DNA from 3 places in the Lysinibacillus sp. GW821-FHT14F06 genome. Region 3 is predicted to be linked to each of the others. Evidence: predicted binding sites of a transcription regulator. Region 3 holds the regulator's gene; each other region holds the start of a gene.
What was found. Region 3 encodes CtsR, which represses protease genes until heat stress. Its sites were predicted from a motif close to ATGGTCAATAAAGGTCAAACA; they were not measured.
Positions count from the first base shown of each region.

Region 1: a site for CtsR is predicted at 3,556-3,576, ahead of AC1RNS_RS14110 (ATP-dependent Clp protease ATP-binding subunit). Genes of this name have one in related genera too.
Region 2: a site for CtsR is predicted at 4,041-4,061, ahead of clpP (ATP-dependent Clp endopeptidase proteolytic subunit ClpP). Genes of this name have one in related genera too.

Region 1 covers NZ_JBXAPF010000014.1:87,579-93,803, forward strand. The annotation lists gene AC1RNS_RS14085 (DegV family protein) at 1-438, opposite strand, end outside; gene AC1RNS_RS14090 (Cof-type HAD-IIB family hydrolase) at 577-1,386, opposite strand; gene AC1RNS_RS14095 (prolyl oligopeptidase family serine peptidase) at 1,508-2,272, shown strand; gene AC1RNS_RS14100 (metal-sulfur cluster assembly factor) at 2,325-2,633, shown strand; gene AC1RNS_RS14105 (Crp/Fnr family transcriptional regulator) at 2,686-3,372, opposite strand; gene AC1RNS_RS14110 (ATP-dependent Clp protease ATP-binding subunit) at 3,626-5,749, shown strand; gene AC1RNS_RS14115 (YjzD family protein) at 5,801-5,995, opposite strand.
Region 2 covers NZ_JBXAPF010000006.1:67,625-73,849, reverse strand. The annotation lists gene rapZ (RNase adapter RapZ) at 1-821, shown strand, start outside; gene AC1RNS_RS07480 (gluconeogenesis factor YvcK family protein) at 826-1,821, shown strand; gene whiA (DNA-binding protein WhiA) at 1,889-2,836, shown strand; gene AC1RNS_RS07470 (HPr family phosphocarrier protein) at 2,951-3,208, shown strand; gene clpP (ATP-dependent Clp endopeptidase proteolytic subunit ClpP) at 3,364-3,954, opposite strand; tRNA gene AC1RNS_RS07460 (tRNA-Arg) at 4,264-4,338, shown strand; gene AC1RNS_RS07455 (basic amino acid ABC transporter substrate-binding protein) at 4,842-5,639, shown strand; gene AC1RNS_RS07450 (amino acid ABC transporter permease) at 5,726-6,225, shown strand, end outside.
Region 3 covers NZ_JBXAPF010000020.1:14,562-20,786, reverse strand. The annotation lists gene AC1RNS_RS16960 (ATP-dependent Clp protease ATP-binding subunit) at 1-565, opposite strand, end outside; gene mcsB (protein-arginine kinase McsB) at 555-1,664, opposite strand; gene AC1RNS_RS16950 (UvrB/UvrC motif-containing protein) at 1,661-2,209, opposite strand; gene AC1RNS_RS16945 (CtsR family transcriptional regulator) at 2,223-2,693, opposite strand; gene AC1RNS_RS16940 (magnetosome magnetite crystal formation protein family) at 2,955-3,260, opposite strand; gene AC1RNS_RS16935 (class I SAM-dependent methyltransferase) at 3,389-4,069, shown strand; gene corA (magnesium/cobalt transporter CorA) at 4,141-5,100, shown strand; gene AC1RNS_RS16925 (hypothetical protein) at 5,151-5,360, opposite strand; gene AC1RNS_RS16920 (protoglobin domain-containing protein) at 5,695-6,225, shown strand, end outside.

The sequences.
Region 1 (6,225 bases), on a different contig from region 3:
AGCTTCGATGTCCTCAAATGAAGCTCCTAAGTTTCGAAGACGAACCGCTTCTTCGACCACGAGCCCATGACCCAATGAAGCACATTTAGAATCAATGATTGCCAATTTAAGTGATGGATATTGCTCTAGTACTTGATTGCGAATCATGACAGCAGTACTATAGGTTCCAGATAGTTCTGATGAAAAGGCGATATAAATACCTTCCTCCTCATTTTTTGCTAGATTTTCAAAGTGCTTCAGAAAAAGCTCTGGTGATACTTGAGATGTTTTTGGGCGAGCACCTTGACGAATAGCATTGTAAATCTCTTTTGAATCAATTGACATGACATCATCATATTCATTGTTGTTCAAATGCACTCGTAATGGCAGAAGAACGATATCATTCTCTTCATAGTAAGACTTTGGCAGATCACATCCGCTGTCAGTAAATATCTTCATCATTTTGTCCCCCTACATTCATTTTTCACTTCTTTGATATAAGTTACACTAGTATTTTTATAAATAGACTAACATTGAGGTCTATACAGTACATGTTTGTGTGAAAAACTCTCTGAATAAAATTTTAAAACTTACTAACTATGATAATTTTAAGCGTTCAATGAGTATTTTAGCAATACCGTCATCATTATTGGATGTTGTGATTTCATTGGCGATATTTTTTAAAGATGCAATCCCATTACCCATTGCTACACCTATTCCAGCATATTCAATCATTTCTAAGTCATTATCTTCATCACCGAATGCGATAATCCGATCGCGTGGTATCCCTAAGTCCTTTGCGACGTGTGCAATTCCTACTGCTTTATTTAAGCCTCGTCGAACAATCTCAATAATATGAAGTGGCGCACCCCAGCGACGATGCTCAATAACCTCTGCATGTACAGCCTGCAAATGATCACGTATAATCATCGAGTTTACTTCATTTGCTTGAATCAGAAGGCTTGTTGGATTTTCCGATAAATGGATATAGAGATCGCCAAGCGTAATTTTTGGATTCCCCATATTAAATATATTTAATATCCGTTCATCCTCTGTATGCACGTAAATATCATCCTTCACTTCAGCAATAATATTTTCGTATTCATAGGTATTGATCGAATCAACGACATCATGTACAACTCCTAAATCGATTGGCGTATGCACAGTCTGCCATGCAGCATTTTTGGGATGATGGACGTAAGCACCATTAAAATTTACGATAGGTGTTGTCAGGCCAAGCTCATGATAGTAGATATCACTTGCTCGATATGGTCGACCTGTAGCAATCATAACCTGGTGACCCTGTTCCTTTGCCTGCAATAATGTTTTTTTCGTTTTTGCTGAAATTTGCTGTTGATCAGTTAATAAAGTACCGTCTAAATCTAAAACGATTAAATGAGGTTTCATAGCTCGTTGCCCCTTTCCTATAGTTTGAATAGTATCGCTTTGTTATCCATTCGTCAAAATTTTGTCACAGTGAAAAAAGTTTGCTAACATAAAGAAGAGACAAAAGTTGGGAGTGACAAAAATGATTGTAGAAAAAGAAGTGTGGGGGAATATTCCGTTATTGCATATACATAATGATCAAATGAATGAAGAAACCCCCGTCGTAATTTTCTTACATGGCTTTATGAGTGCGAAAGAACATAACTTACATTATGCATATCAGTTAGTAAATAAAGGGGTGCGTGTCCTCTTACCGGATGCTAAATTTCATGGTGATCGTAGTGAGGGTCTTAATGAGATGCAAATGAACAACCATTTTTGGGATATTGTTTTAAATTCTATTCATGAGATTGAACAATTATATAATGGATTAAAGAATAAACATTTATTAGTCCATGATAAAATTGGTATTGCTGGTACATCGATGGGGGGTATTGTCACTTCTGGCTGCTTAAAGCGATATGGGTGGATACAAACTGCAGCAGTATGTATGGGAGCACCAGGCTTTGTAAAATTAGGTGAATACCAGTTACAGCAGTTTGCTAAAAGTGGAGTGCAATGGCAAATGTCAGAGAAAGAAATACAGCAGGCTAATGAGCTTCTTGCCACTTATGATGTCACACTAACACCAGAAAAATTTGCGTGTCGTCCAGTGCTATTTTGGCATGGGGAAATGGATAAAACAGTCCCTTTTAAAGAAACGTATGATTTTTATTTATCTTTACGCAAATACTATGAAACGAACCCTGAAGACCTAAAATTTATTGCAGATAAAAAAGCAGGACATGCTGTGTCTCGAGAAGGTATGTTAGCAGCAACTGAATGGCTTGCACAGCATTTGGCATAATAAGATGCATCTGCTATGATAAAGTTAACACTATGATGAAAGGAGAAATAAAATGGATCAAGATATGAAAGATAGCATGTTAGGTGCATTAGAGAATGTAATTGACCCTGAGCTTGGTATTGATATTGTCAACTTAGGTTTAGTATATGATGTAGAATTAGATGATGAGGGTGCTGCAACTGTTACAATGACATTAACTTCTATGGGGTGTCCGCTTGGACCGGTCATTGTGGACCAAGTTAATACAGCCCTAGGTGAACTTCCAGAAGTAAAGTCAACAAATGTTAACATTGTATGGAATCCACCTTGGTCAAAAGATAAAATGTCACGCTATGCCAAAATGGCTTTAGGTGTCAGATAGTATTAATAAATCCCCGCTTATAACGGTAAGCGGGGATTTAACATGTAACGAATTAATCGATACGGCATATTTGCAATGGACAATTCTCACAGGCAATTTCATCCTTTAAAAATTGTAAATCGTGTATGGTTATATAGCCTTTATCAAAAGATAAAATATGATGCTTTTTTAAATCATTGAGCATACGATTAATCATTTCTCGGCTCGTGCCACACAAATTTGCAATTTCTGTATTGGTTAAAGGGCAATCGATAAAAATAGTGTCATCTTCTAAAGGTTTGCCATAGGTATTCGAAAGTCGAATTAGGGTTGAAAATAAAGCGCCTTTTTTACCATTTAACACTAAATCGCGTAAACGACTTTGATGCTTTAAATTTTCTGCCTGTAGCCACTTCATATATTCCACCATAAGGGTAGGTTGTTCTACTAATAGGAGCTCTAACGATTTGCGGCTTAAAACATATAGTGTAGAAGGCTCTAAAACCTTTGCCGTCATAGAATTATAGGATAGATTACAAAATAATGAACCCTCTCCAATAATACTGTCAGGACCACATATCCGAATGGTTAATTCCTTACCGCTTTCCGTTTCTTGGCTAATTGACACAACTCCTGTTTTAATATAGTAGATTTCCTTCGCACGTTCACCCTCTAAAAAAATTTTATTCCCTTTATTCACTTTGATAAATACTCCGTGCTTTTGAAAAAGCTCATGAATTTTCTCATGCATATTATCCATTAATACCATATCTTCAACACATCGCTTTCTTTTTGTAATAATTGGCTATTATCACAAAAGAATGGTGAATTTCGATACTAAAACTAAGAAACATACTATTATTATAACGTAAATTCCCATTTTTAAGTGTAAATTTTTAGTGCTTTTTCTTTGCCATGTTTTGTCGGGTCATGTAAAATAAAGTTAGTCAAAAAAGGTCAAACATTTTTAGAGTAAAAAGAAGGGTATAGAAATTTGAAAAGGAGTGCTAAATATGCAGTTTCAACAAACAGATAACAAAAAGCCATTAGAACAGTTTGGACGAAATTTAATTGAAGAAGTGAAAAACGGTAAAATGGATCCTGTTATTGGCCGTGATGAGGAAATTCGCAATGTTATTCGTATTTTAACGCGTAAAACCAAAAATAACCCTGTATTGATTGGAGAACCTGGCGTTGGTAAGACAGCTATTGTTGAGGGATTAGCTCAACGAATTGTAAAAGGAGATGTACCTGAGGGGTTAAAAGAATGCGTCTTATATGAGCTTGATATGAGTGCTCTTATAGCTGGGGCAAGTTATCGAGGCCAATTTGAAGAGCGTTTGAAGGGCGTTCTGAAGGAAGTAAAGGAATCAGAAGGACGGATTATTTTATTTATTGATGAAATTCATACCATTGTAGGTGCTGGGAAAACGGATGGGGCAATGGATGCTGGAAATATGCTGAAACCAATGCTTGCACGAGGTGAGCTTCATTGTATCGGTGCTACAACATTAGACGAATATCGAATGTATATTGAAAAAGATCCAGCTTTAGAGCGACGCTTCCAACAAGTACTTGTACGTGAGCCTTCGATAGAAGATACAGTTTCTATTTTACGTGGTCTTAAGGAGCGCTTTGAGCTACACCATGCGGTACGTATCCATGACCGTGCCATTGTAGCGGCGGCGGAGCTCTCAAATCGTTATATTACAGAGCGTTTCCTTCCTGATAAAGCCATTGATTTAATTGATGAAGCATGTGCCATGATTCGAACTGAAATAGATTCTATGCCTCAGGAATTGGATGCAGTGACACGTCGTATCATGCAGCTTGAGATTGAGGAGCAAGCACTGCGAAAAGAAAAAGATGAGGCAAGTAAAAAGCGCTTAGAGCAGTTGCGAGGGGAGTTAAAAAAGCTTAAGGAATCCTCAGAGGGTATGCGTAAACAATGGGAAGCAGAAAAAAAAGCTTTACATGGTATTCAAAAGAAACGTGAAACACTAGATAAATATCGCCGTGATTTAGATGAGGCGGAAAGCAAATATGATTTAAACAAAGCTGCTGAATTACGTCATGGGAAAATACCTACTTTGGAAAAAGAAATTCAAGAAATGGAAAAACAATTAGAGAGTGGTACGGAATCACGTATCTTACGTGAAGAAGTAACATCTGATGAAATTGCATCTATTGTTTCTCGGTGGACAGGTATACCCGTAACGAAATTAGTGGAGGGTGAGCGTGAAAAGTTATTGCGCTTAAAAGACACATTGCATGAGCGTGTCGTTGGACAAGATAATGCTGTTCAGCTTGTTACAGAAGCGGTATGGCGTGCTAGAGCAGGTATCAAGGACCCAAATCGTCCAATTGGTAGCTTTTTATTCCTTGGGCCAACAGGTGTTGGTAAAACCGAGCTTGCCAAAGCATTAGCGGCACAGTTGTTTGATTCGGAAGAACATTTTATTCGTATTGATATGAGTGAATATATGGAGAAACATAGTGTATCTCGACTTGTAGGTGCACCTCCAGGTTATGTTGGTTATGAGGAAGGAGGACAATTAACAGAGGCTGTTCGCCGTAACCCATATTCTGTTGTCCTACTAGATGAAATTGAAAAAGCACACCCAGATGTAGCAAATATTTTATTGCAAATTTTAGATGATGGTCGCATTACAGATAGCCAAGGTCGTATGGTCAACTTTACAAACACTGTAGTGATTTTAACATCTAATATTGGCTCTAGCTATTTAATGGAGGCGAGAGAGGGAGATACCGTTGAAGATTTAGTGATGACAGCATTGCATCAGCACTTTAAACCAGAGCTGTTAAATCGTATGGATGATATCATTATGTTCCACGTGCTTTCAGATGAACATTTCACTGCCATTGCTTGGAAATATGTGGAACAGCTAGTCAAACGAGTGGCAGAGCAGGAAATTACTTTACAGGTGGATCAAGAAGTAATTGACTGGGTTGTCCAACAGGGCGCAGATGCACAATTTGGTGCAAGACCATTAAAACGTTTCGTTCAACGTTATATCGAAACTGCTGTAGCGAAGGAATTACTGCGTGGTGAGGTACTACCAGGAGAAACATTGCATATTCGAATGCATGATGGCCAATGTGTCGTTGAAAAATAAACAAGAAAAAACCTGTTTCATTTTACGTGAAACAGGTTTTTTCTTGTTAAATTAATGATGGTCTGCTGCTTCTGGTACTGGATCGTTTGGCAAAATTGCACCAATAATGAAAACTAAGATAGAGAATACAACTGAAAGGATTGCACCTGTTTTAAAATCAAATGGTGCACCAAGTACAGAACTTACTACGTAGTTTAACATTGATACTAGTAGGAATGACCATATGAATGTTACGATATATTGCATTAATTTCACCTCAACCGAACTTTTTATATCATAAAGTTTTACTACATATTCATTATCATATCATAACATAAATCGAAAAAAAAAGAATCTTTTCTGTGAAACATGGCGAAATTGTCACAACAATTATTTGGAAATTTTTAGTAATAGTTATTCATTGTGTTCAAATAATAAAAGAGTTGCTTATTAAAAGCCTTCTTATCCTCTTTAATGTGGGAAAGTGCTCAATACAG
Region 2 (6,225 bases), on a different contig from region 3:
AAACAGTAGCTATTCAAAGCTTTGAAGATTTAGGGTATTACTGTATTGATAATTTACCACCGGCGTTACTTACAACTTTTTTAACCCTACTCAGGGATTCAGGAAAAAATACTGCACGTATTGCAGCTGTCATGGATATGCGTGGCGGTGACTTTTTTGATTCTCTTATTGGTGCTCTTGACCATATAATAAAAGAAGGAGATATTGTTGCACGCATATTGTTTTTAGATGCAGATGATGCAACATTAGTTAGACGCTATAAAGAAACAAGACGTTCACACCCGCTAGCTGTCAATGGCCTACCATTAGATGGTATTCAACAAGAGCGTATTTTGCTATCAGAAGTTAAAGGGCGTGCTGACTTTGTCTATAATACGTCTACTATGAAGCCTAAGGGACTACGTGAAAAAATCGCGAATGAGTTTGCAAGTGATGCAGACCATGTTTTTTCGGTTAATATTATGTCTTTTGGATTTAAACATGGTATGCCAATAGATGCAGATTTAGTGTTTGATGTGCGCTTTTTAAAAAATCCATACTATGTTGAAGAGCTGCGTCCTAAGACGGGGTTACAGACGGAAGTATCCTCTTATGTTTTAGCGCTTAAGGATACACAAACGCTTATTCAAAAACTGAAGGATTTATTTGAATTTATGATTCCACTATATAGACAAGAAGGAAAATCACAGCTTGTTATTGCCTTTGGTTGTACGGGTGGGCAGCATCGCTCAGTGACATTAGCTGAGTATTTTGGGGCATATCTAGGTGGAAAAGAGAATACGGTTATAACGCATCGTGACATCAATCGAAGAAAGGATTGAGTGAATGGGGAAAAGGCAAACTAAGCTTGTTGTTATAGGTGGTGGTACAGGGCTTTCTACATTACTAAGGGGACTGAAGCATCATCCATTTGATATTACTGCTATTGTAACAGTAGCAGATGATGGTGGTTCTTCAGGGCGCTTACGAGATGATTATGATATACCACCACCCGGCGATGTCCGAAATGTTATTGCGGCATTATCAGATGTTGAGCCACTTGTAGAGCAAATGTTTCAATATCGTTTTTCAGCATCACAAGATTTACGAGGGCACTCATTAGGTAATTTAATGCTCACTGCTTTAACAGAGATTACTGGAGATTTTAACCATGCCATTAGCGAAATGGGAAAAGTGTTAAAGGTCCATGGTCGTGTTATACCAGCTGCCAACAAAAAGATTAATTTACATGCAGAGCTTGTGGACGGTTCTACAATCGAAGGTGAATCTAAAATTCCAACGGCTACAAAACGTATTAGTCGTGTTTTTTTAGTGCCTGAAAATGTGAAACCGTTACCAGAGGCAATACGAGCAATCCATCGTGCGGATTATATTTTAATTGGTCCTGGTAGCTTATATACGAGTATTATTCCTAACCTGCTTGTCAAAGAAATTGGTGACGCTGTTGTAAGAGCTAAAGGAAGAAAAATTTATGTTTGTAATTTAATGACTCAAAAGGGTGAAACTATTTCCTATACAGCAGGAGATCATGTAAAAGCAATTTACGAACATGTTGGCGCTTCCTTTATCGATTCTATTTTAGTAAATGAAGAGAAATTACCACATCCTGTACAGGAGCTTTATATGGAAGAATGTGCGGAACCTGTAACATTTGATGTGGCAAAGCTTGAAAGTATGGGATTAGAGGTTATTAAGCGCGACATTGCAACGATTCGATCAGATGGGACGGTTCGTCATAATGCGACAAATGTTGCTAAATGGCTTGTAGAATACGCAAATATTTATAAACAAAAAGTAAACAATCCAAAAATACAATCATAAAGCGCTTATTGTATATGATAAGATGAGCATATACATAGAACTGAAAGTTGAAAGGGGGGCACGTGATATGTCTTTTGCTTCTGAAACAAAAAAAGAATTAACGCAAATAGAAGCAGACAATCATTGTATGAAAGCAGAAGTATCTGCCCTAATTCGTATGAATGGTTCATTATCCTTTGCGAATAAACAGTTAAGCTTAGACGTACAAACTGAAAACGCTGCAATTGCAAGAAGGCTCTACACGATTATGAAAAAGTTGTATCCATATAACGTCGAGTTACTTGTTCGAAAGAAAATGCGTTTGAAAAAAAATAACGTCTATATTTGCCGTGTAAGAGAAGGTGCGCGCGAGCTACTAATTGATTTAGAAATCATCTCAGACGACTTTCAATTCAATCATACAATTTCTCCAAAGCTCATTAAAAAAAGTGGTCAAAAAAGAGCATATTTACGAGGTGCATTTTTAGCAGGCGGCTCTGTTAATAATCCAGAAACGTCAGCCTACCATTTAGAAATCTATTCTTTATATAAAGAGCATGGCGAGGCTTTAATGGATGTGATGAATGAATTTGAGCTAAATGCAAAAACAATAGAACGGAAAAAGGGCTTTGTGACCTATTTAAAAGAGGCAGAAAAAATTTCTGATTTTCTTAATATTGTAGGAGCTCATCAGGCAATGATGAAGTTTGAGGACGTTCGTATATTGCGGGATATGCGGAATAGTGTTAACCGTATTGTCAATTGTGAAACAGCAAACTTAAATAAAACAATAGGTGCAGCATTGCGTCAGGTAGAAAATATTCGATTTATTGAAAATTCCATTGGTTTAGATCAATTACCAGAAAAGCTTCGGGAAATTGCTCGTTTACGAGTGGAATATCAAGATGTCACACTTAAAGAACTGGGTGAAATGGTATCAAGCGGAACGGTCAGTAAATCAGGTGTCAATCATCGTTTACGAAAAATCGACGAAATAGCAGATGCATTAAGACGTGGAGAAAAGATAGGCGGTTAAGTTTTCATACTTTTCAGGTATGAATGTGATGCGTAATCGCGTATTGTTCTTTTGCTAGTAAGTGAGGTAAGATAAAACTAATAAGATGAACGGTAGTAAAGGGGAGTTTTGAGAATGACCGAGAGAAGAGTCCAAGTCAAATTAAAATTAGGACTACAGGCTAGACAAGCAGCGTTATTTGTTCAAGAGGCAAATCGCTTTAGTGCAGATATCTTTCTTGAGAAGGATGAGAAAAAAGTTAATGCTAAATCCATTATGGGTGTAATGAGCTTAGCTATTGCCAAAGGAACAGAGGTTGTTTTAAGCAGTGAAGGCAACGATGCTGAGCAAGCGGTTACAGCATTAGCAGAATTAATCGAAAAAGAAGATTAAATATAAAGACTGTCCAATAAATTGGGCAGTTTTTTCGTGTACTATTACTGAATTGACAGATAGAAACCCCAAAGTGATGGATGAAACGGATAGAACGTCAAAATAAAAGCGAAAACAAAGACATCTCAGAATTAATCCGAGATGTCTGTGCCTAGTTATTTACGGTCATTACGGTCCATAATATGGTCGATTAAGCCATATTCTTTTGCACGTTCAGCTGTCATGAAGTTATCACGATCTGTATCTCTTGAAATGACTTCAAGTGGTTGCCCAGTACGTTCTGATAAGATACCATTTAATTTTTCACGTAGGAATAAAATTCGTTTTGCAGCGATTTCAATCTCAGTTGCTTGACCTTGTGCGCCACCAAGTGGTTGGTGAATCATCACTTCTGCATTTGGTAAAGCGAATCGTTTACCAGGCTCACCTGCTGCAAGTAGGAATGCCCCCATAGATGCTGCCATACCGATACAAATTGTTTGCACTTGTGGTTTAATAATTTGCATTGTGTCATAGATGGCCATACCAGCAGTGATTGATCCACCTGGTGAATTAATATAAAGTGAGATATCTTTATCTGGATCTTCAGCTTGTAGGAATAAAAGCTGAGCAACGATAGAGTTAGCCACGTTGTCATCAATCGCACTTCCTAAAAGGATGATGCGGTCTTTTAGTAGTCGTGAATAGATGTCATATGCACGTTCACCACGGCTTGTTTGTTCAATAACTGTAGGAATTAAATTCATGTTAAATCCTCCTTAATAAAACTAAATTCGAATACTTTTGCTGAAAACTTCTGTTGTATTTCAGCTGTATCCTTATCATACACATTATAGTCAGGGAAGGTCAAATATTAACCCTGCTAAAGTGAAATAAAAAAAATAAATTGTTTTTGCATTCTATAGTTGAATTGTTAGCAATACGTTTGTATAATAGTTAAGGTCATAAGTTTAAAGTACGGTTCACTATTTTGCGGGTATGCTTCAAAGAAATGAGGATTATCTACATCTTGCTTTTCATAAAGCCTAGAGTGAGTACTTTTTTTTTGTTTAATTGCCCTCGTGGTGTAATGGATAACACGTAAGATTCCGGTTCTTGCACTGGGGGTTCGATTCCCTCCGAGGGCGCCATTTTACTGATTATTTGAAAATTTTTATAGCTCGATTCTCCTAATAAGTAGTTTAGCAGCCTGCTTAGTGGAGAAAGATGGGAAAATAGTGGAAATACTGCCCTAGTTGGCATTATTCCCGTATTTGTTCCATTCAAACCTTCAAAAAAAGCAACAACTCCAAATTATTTTTTAGTGAACATACTGTACGTGAGGACTAGCCATCTAGTCGAAAAAAAAGAATCCTATCTGAGGGGATTCTTTTTTTTTGACTAAAACTATCTAATAATGGCATGATTAGTATATGTATAAATATACATTTTTGATGACATTTTCGTTTATTCATACCGTTTTTTGCTAAAATAGCGCATGAAAATAAATTTTTATGAAAAAATAATTACTTTTATACGAAAAGTTATTGTCTATTAGCAATAATGTTACTATAATTGACCTAATAGTCGAACATTTCCGAATTGTGAAAAATGAAGTCGTGTTTCGGAAAAACATATTTTAGGGGGAAACGCTATGAAAAAAAGATTATCTATGTTACTTATGCTCGTGGCAGCACTAATGCTAGCTCTAGCAGGATGTGGCGCGAAGGAAGATAAATCATCAGGTGGTGCACCGGCAGAGGATGGCGGAAGCGATAAAAAAGTTTATAAGGTAGGTACAGAGGCTACTTTCGCTCCGTTTGAATCAATTGACGATAAAGGGAATATTGTAGGGATTGATGTCGATATTTTGCAGGCTATTGCTGATGAAATGAACTTTGAAGTAGAATGGCAAAATATTGGCTGGGAGCCTGTATTCCAAACAATTCAAAATGGTGAAACCGATATTGGGGCATCTGGAATTACAATAACAGAGGAACGTAAACAATCGTTCGACTTTACCGATCCATACCATGAATCTCAATTATTAATTGTAGTAAAAGAAGATTCAAAGATCCAATCATTTGCAGAATTAAAAGATAAAAAGGTTTCAGTACAAATCAATTCTACTGGACATACAGCTGCGAAAAAGCTACAGGGTGATGCTAGTAAAAAAATTATGGCATTTGAAAATCAACCAGTGGCTATCCAGGAAATGCTGAATGGCAATGTAGATGCTGCAATCGGTGATAATGCAGTAGTTAACAAGTATATCCAAGCACATCCAGATCAAAAACTAAAAATAGTAGAAGATGATACTTTTGAAAAAGAATATTATGGCTTTATGGTTCAAAAAGGAAATAAGGAGCTTTTAAACCTATTAAATGAAGGTCTACAAAAGATTAAAGAAAACGGTAAATTAAAAGAGATTACTGGCTCAGACTTTAAGTAAGACAAGAATAATGATGCCCTAGCATAGCCTATATGCTAGCGGCTTCATATTTTTTCGTAACTTTTTAGGGGAAATGGGGTTTTCGGATGGACATCTTTGACTTACGCTGGGACATAGTCTGGAACTACCGAGATATGTTTATACGTGGTATTGGCGTAACACTAATTTTGACACTCAGTGGTTACTTTGGTGGTATTTTTTTAGGATTATTTTTAGGGCTCGGAAAATTATCGACGAAAAAATGGATTTATTGGCCATGTAAGCTTTATGTTGATTTATTCCGTGGAACACCAATGCTAGTACAAATTTTATTAATTCATTTAGCCGTAATACCAACGATTTTTGGACACTCTTTAGGTTATATGGTGTCAGGAATCACGGCACTTATTTTAAACTGTGCTGCCTATAATGCGGAAATCTTCCGTGCGGGTATTCAAAGTATTGCGAAAGGTCAAATGGAGGCAGCTCGATCACTTGGTTTAACACATAACCAAGCGATGAGAAAAGTCATTTTACCACAGGCATTTAGACGAATGATCCCACCTTTAGGGAATGAATTCATCGCGCTGTTAAAGGATTCCTCTTT
Region 3 (6,225 bases):
CTTTGCTTCGACCAATCACAGGGTCTAAAGAGCCCTCTCGAGCAATTTGTGTTAAGTCACGCGCAAGGCTATCTAATGTAGGTGTATTGGCAGCCTGTGCAGCTTGTTGTCCTGATTGTGCATTATCATTATTCCCTAGCAGCAATAGCACTTGCTGACGCGCTTTATTTAAGCCGACACCAGCGTTGTTTAATACACGAGCAGCCACGCCCTCGCCTTCACGAATAAGAGCTAATAGTAAGTGCTCCGTACCAATATACGAATGACCTAGTTTGCGTGATTCATCAACTGAAAGCTCTATGACCTTTTTCGCTCTAGGAGTGTAGTGGACAATCGGACCCACGTCCTCTTTTCCTTTTCCAACTAATTCTTCAATACCCGCTTCAATCGTTTGAGGACTAATATCAATAGCTTCTAATGCTTTCGCAGCTATACCGCCGCCTTCACGAATAAGCCCTAATAGAATATGCTCTGTTCCTATTGATTCGTGTTTCCAACGAATTGCCTCTTCCTGTGCAAGCTGTAATACTTTTTGTGCGCGTTGTGTAAAACGATTAAACATCATATGGATCCTCTCCTTTTTTCCCTATAATAGGCTTACTCATATTTTCACGAAATAATGCCTCACGAAGCATTTTCGCTCGTACGCGATCCCGCTCAGCAGGTGGTAAAACCTCTCCTGCATAATGTTGTAAAAATCCTGGTTGCATACTAACAACACACTCGTTAAGAGTTGTTGCCTTAATGCCCTCTATTAACTGTAAATCTACCCCTAAACGAACATTGGACAAGCAGGTAGCCGCCTCTTCGCTCGTTAAAATTCGAGCATGTGTTAAAGTACCTAATGCACGATATACTCGGTCTTCTAGGGCAAGTTCTGCTTTTTCCATTAACCTGCCTCTTGCATGTCGCTCTTTTTGAATAATTTTTTCGGCGACGCTTTGTATGTCAGCCAAAATATCTTCTTCTGTTTTGCCTAGTGTTATCTGATTTGAAACTTGGTAAACATTACCTAAATTTTCACTACCTTCCCCATATATTCCTCTTACTGTCATTCCCAACCTTGTCATGGCATTAATAATTTGACTCATTTGACCTGATAATGTAAGGGTAGGCAAGTGCATCATAACAGATGCCCGTAAACCAGTACCAATATTTGTTGGGCAGCTTGTTAGATATCCAAAAGTATCACGAAATGCATAAGGTAAAGCTTTTTCCAGGGCTCGATCAATTTTATTGGCCTGCTCATATGCCCTTTGCAGCTGAAAACTCGCTGTCATACATTGAATGCGTAAATGGTCTTCTTCATTCACCATAATGCTAATTGATTCATCATCAGATAATAACATGGAACCAACCTGCTCTTTTTTGGCAAGCTGAGGACTTATTAAATGCTTTTCTACAAGAATTTGACGCTGTAAGGATGTTAAATCCTTGATGGCAAAATACGAGTAATGATCTTGCAGTTTCGTGCTATCCTGCACAGCATGTGTTACAGCCTGCTCTACCTGCAATGCCTCATTCTCTGTAAAGGATAGTGGAAAACGATAGCCATCTAAATTTCGTGCAAGACGGATACGTGTACTGATGACTATATCTGAATAATCGTCCTCCATGCTCATCCATGTTGGTGTAGGTCGTTCTAGAAACGATTCAATCATCACGTCACATCACCACCTTCAAATTGTAGCTGTTTCTCTAGTTCCTTTACTTCATCTCGCAGTTTGGCGGCCTCCTCAAACTGTTCATCATCTACAGCTACTTTCATAAGTTTCCGAATATCTTCTATTTGTTTTTTAATGACATAAATATTACTATGGGCGCCTGGCATCTTACCAATATGTTGAGGTCCTGCCTGTATTCTATTAAAGAGCTTCGGCAGGTGCTCACTAAAGCTGTCATAGCAGCTAGGGCAACCGAATTTTCCTTCTTTTAAAAACCGTTTATACGTAAATCCACATTGTGGACAAGTTTGTGGTTGTGGCTGCGCCTGTTGTTTTTCATCCACTTTTTGTTGTTGCCATGTCGGTGAGCCAAACCAATTTGATAATAGCTGTTGAATAGATACAGGCTCTTGTTTAAATTCTGCATGAAATGGATGGAACTGCGAGGCGCAGACGTCACAGTAATGGTGCTCTACCTTTTGTCCATTTTGAACTTGTGTTACAGTTACAGTCGCATTACGCTGCTTGCAATGTTCGCAAATCATTTCCATCACCTCTCTATTTTTGCTGTTCATATTTGATCGTTGTTAGCATCGCTCTTAATATTCTTGCTCGAATGGTATCCCGTAATGGGAGTGGCAAATCCAGAGTGGAGCGATCAATAGCCGCTAACATTAATTTCGCTTCTCGCTTTGAAATTACCTGCTCATCAATAAGCCGATAAACTAAATCTTCTGCCATTGTTTGCGATGCCCCTCCCTCTATCTGTCTAAGGACATCGTCAATCAAATCAATTTGTGAATTCGCGCGGACACGTAAAATTCGTATGTATCCACCACCACCACGTTTGCTTTCAACAAGATAACCTCGTTCGGCAGTAAATCTAGTATTGATCACATAATTTATTTGCGAGGGCACACATTGAAATTTATCAGCAATTTCACTGCGCTTAATTTCAATATGCCCTTCTCCACCTAATTCAAGTACTTGCTTCAAGTAGCCTTCTATGATGTCTGATATATTACGCAATAGGAATACACCTCGCTTACTTCACTGACTTTGACTATCTTTGACTTTCTTTGAGTATATTATACAAAACGCTTGAAAATAATTGCAATGATTTCGCCTATGGAAAAATTAAAAGTAGCCATTTCTTCATTCAAATGCTTGATAATACGCCATTCACACTAGATCTCCTTGCGGTCATATGCCTAATGTACCCTTTTTAGTGATGAAAAAAACGCAAGCACATGCCATCAGCATATACTTGCGTCGATAAGTCGATAAAAATTATACCCAGCGACCAACAATTGGGTAACGCCATGGTTCATCAGATATAGCCTTTACAATACCAATAATCGGTACAACAAACACCATAATACCGAAAATGATTAAAAACGGTAAACCAACTAGTACAAAACTTAGTGCCACAGATATTGCAATTAAAACACCCATTACAATTTGAAACAGTAGTGCTTGAATGGAAATAGCTTTTACTTCCTTATCAGAACTAATTAAGAAAAATAAAATTGGTACTAACCATGGCGCAAAAAATGCACTTGCGTGTATGATTACCTTAGACCATTTAGCTTCCATTTATATCAACCCTTCTTTTTAAAATTTTCTTTTGATTTATGTACTACTATTTACGGAACTATACCCTTAATAGTTTCATTGTATGTTGTATTTTTTAAAATTTTTTTGGGAAAGGCATGTGAGACACAATGGAATTTAATAACACACTTGCAAACGAATACGAGAAAGGTATTCGTCGAACATTACCTAGTTACGATGCCATGCTACGCTTAACACAAACCTTTTATCATTCCACACTACCTGAGAAAGCTGAACTGTTAGTAGTTGGCTCTGGAAGCGGCAATGAAATTTTACAACTTGCAGAACATAAGCCAGCTTGGTCATTTGTTGGCATCGATCCCTCTGAGGCTATGCTACATATAGCAGAGGAGCGTTTAAAATCTTTACCTAATCAAATTTCTTTATACCAAGGAACTATACTGGATACGAAGTTACCTACCGCAGAGTTTGATGCAGCTAGTTGTATTTTAGTGCTGCATTTTATCAATGGGGATCAAGAAAAGCTTGCAACATTAAAAGAAATAGCAAATAATTTAAAGCCTGGTGCTCCATTTGTTCTTGTTTCAAAATATGGGCAGCCTGGCTCTTTAGAAACTGAACTACAATTTGATTTATGGCGAGCCTATTGGCTGCAACATACAAAGCTAACTTCCTCAGAGGTAGCTGATATGGAAAAATCCATACGCTCTCTTTCTTTTATGCCTGAAGAGGATATTTTAACACTTCTTCAAAAGGCAGGATTTACAAAGCCATCCAGATTTTTTGCCACTACTTTATTTGGTGGTTGGATATGCTATAAGGGAGTCTAAAAATAAATGTATTACTCTATGAGGGCAACTATACCTACAAAGTTATAATCAACAGAATTGAGGTGAATGCTGTGATACGCACAATCGGAATTACGAAAGATCAACAACTCTTAAAGGATTTTCCTATCGAGGATATACACAACAATCATTTTGAATGGTATTGGGTCGATTTTGATTGCCCCACTACTGAAGAAGAGCTACTATTGGATACATTTTTCCATTTCCATCCACTTGCTATAGAAGACTGTTTAATGCGTTTACAGCGACCAAAGCTCGATTTTTATGATGATTTCCATTTCTTTGTTATCCATAGAGTGAATGAAGAATTAGCAGCAGAGGAAGTTAATATTTTTATTTCAAATAAATTTATTGTAACCTTCCATAAAAATACTGCTCCCGAAATCGATAGAGTGCAAAATTTACTTGAGAAACAACCGAAAAATTGGGAAAGAGGTACAGTGTATTTAACATATCAGGTAATTGATAAAATCGTTGATAATTACTTTCCACTTGTCTATAAAATTGAGGATCATTTGAATGCTCTAGAAGATGAATTAAACTATCAAAGCAATCTAAATGCCATGAAAATTGTATTCGAATTTCGTAGTGATTTGCTTGATTTACGGCGCACAATTTTACCAATGCGTGATCTATTATACCGTATTCTTAATTCATACCGATTCTCACTAAAAAAATCAGAACGAGCTTATTTCGGAGATATTTATGATCACTTGCTAAAACTAACAGAAATGGTTGAATCCAACCGTGAGCTGACAGCTGATATGCGCGATAGCTATATGGCAATGAGCTCCAGTCGTATGAATGGTATTATGATGACCTTAACAATCGTATCAACTATTTTTATTCCTTTAACCTTTATTGCAGGGGTGTATGGAATGAATTTTGACAATATGCCTGAGTTACACGGAAAATATAGTTATTTTATTGTCTTAGGTATTATGATTCTTATTGCTGTATTTATGCTAGTGGTCTTTAAATGGAAAGGCTGGTTTAAGTTATTTAAACCTTAATGAATATTGAACGGGCATCTTAGAAACTTATCTAGGATGCCTGTTCTACATTAATAAGGCCCACGATCATCAATTTTATTTTCCCCTTGCTGCGGGAATAAAAAGTATGCAAGTACACCAGAGACTAATGATGCACAAATTGTAATTAACAACTGCTCTATGTCTGGCACTTCAGCATAATAGTTACGCAGCATATAAACCGAACCGATTGCGACAATTACCATCACAGGTATGACAAATTTGAAACGTTTCTTCTCCATTTAATTAATACCTCCTCACTCTTTATTACGCACAATTATAGACTGCTAAACAGTTCGTATTTTACAGGTTTCCAATATTAAATACAAACTACCTAGCGTTCTTTCAATCGTCTATTTCATGACATTTAAACAAAAGTCACTTACAAGGCTTAAAAAATAATAAGAAATAAACGAAAATTTTAACCAAATATGCTACAAAAAATAGTAGAATAGATTAAATACCATATATTTCGCAAATTTACAAACGAAGCAATTCCAATGAGGGGCAAACAGTTTAAGTTTACTTTACATTTATATACATAAAATGGATTTATAAAGAATGGAGCAAACAACAATGAGTTGGTTTACAAAAAAGAGCGATTCTAGCTACTCAATTACATTAGCACCTGAAAATTATAAAAAAAATGTACAGTTAGATGTCTCTAACCATCCAAAACTTCAAAAACAATTACAACTTTTAAATTTAACAGTTGAAGACTTAGCAATTATTAAACAGATACAGCCTTTAGCAAAGGATCTAATCCCTGAAATGGTCAATCAATTCTATGCAGCCATTAGTTTAAGCCAAGATTTATTAGATATTATTAATAGAACTTCACAGATTGATCGTTTAAAGGTTACTTTACATAAGCATCTTAGTGATATTTTCGAAAGCCGTATCGACGACTCATATATTGACGAACGAAAGGCAATAGCAGAAACCCACGTTCGAATCGGCCTTCAATCAAAATGGTATATCGCCTCATTCCAGTCTTTAACTTCAACATTTACAAACTTTGCTAACAATTTGGATATTTCTAAGCATGATGCGATTCTTGCCATCAATGCCTTCTGTAAAATTATTAACTTTGAGCAACAGCTTGTC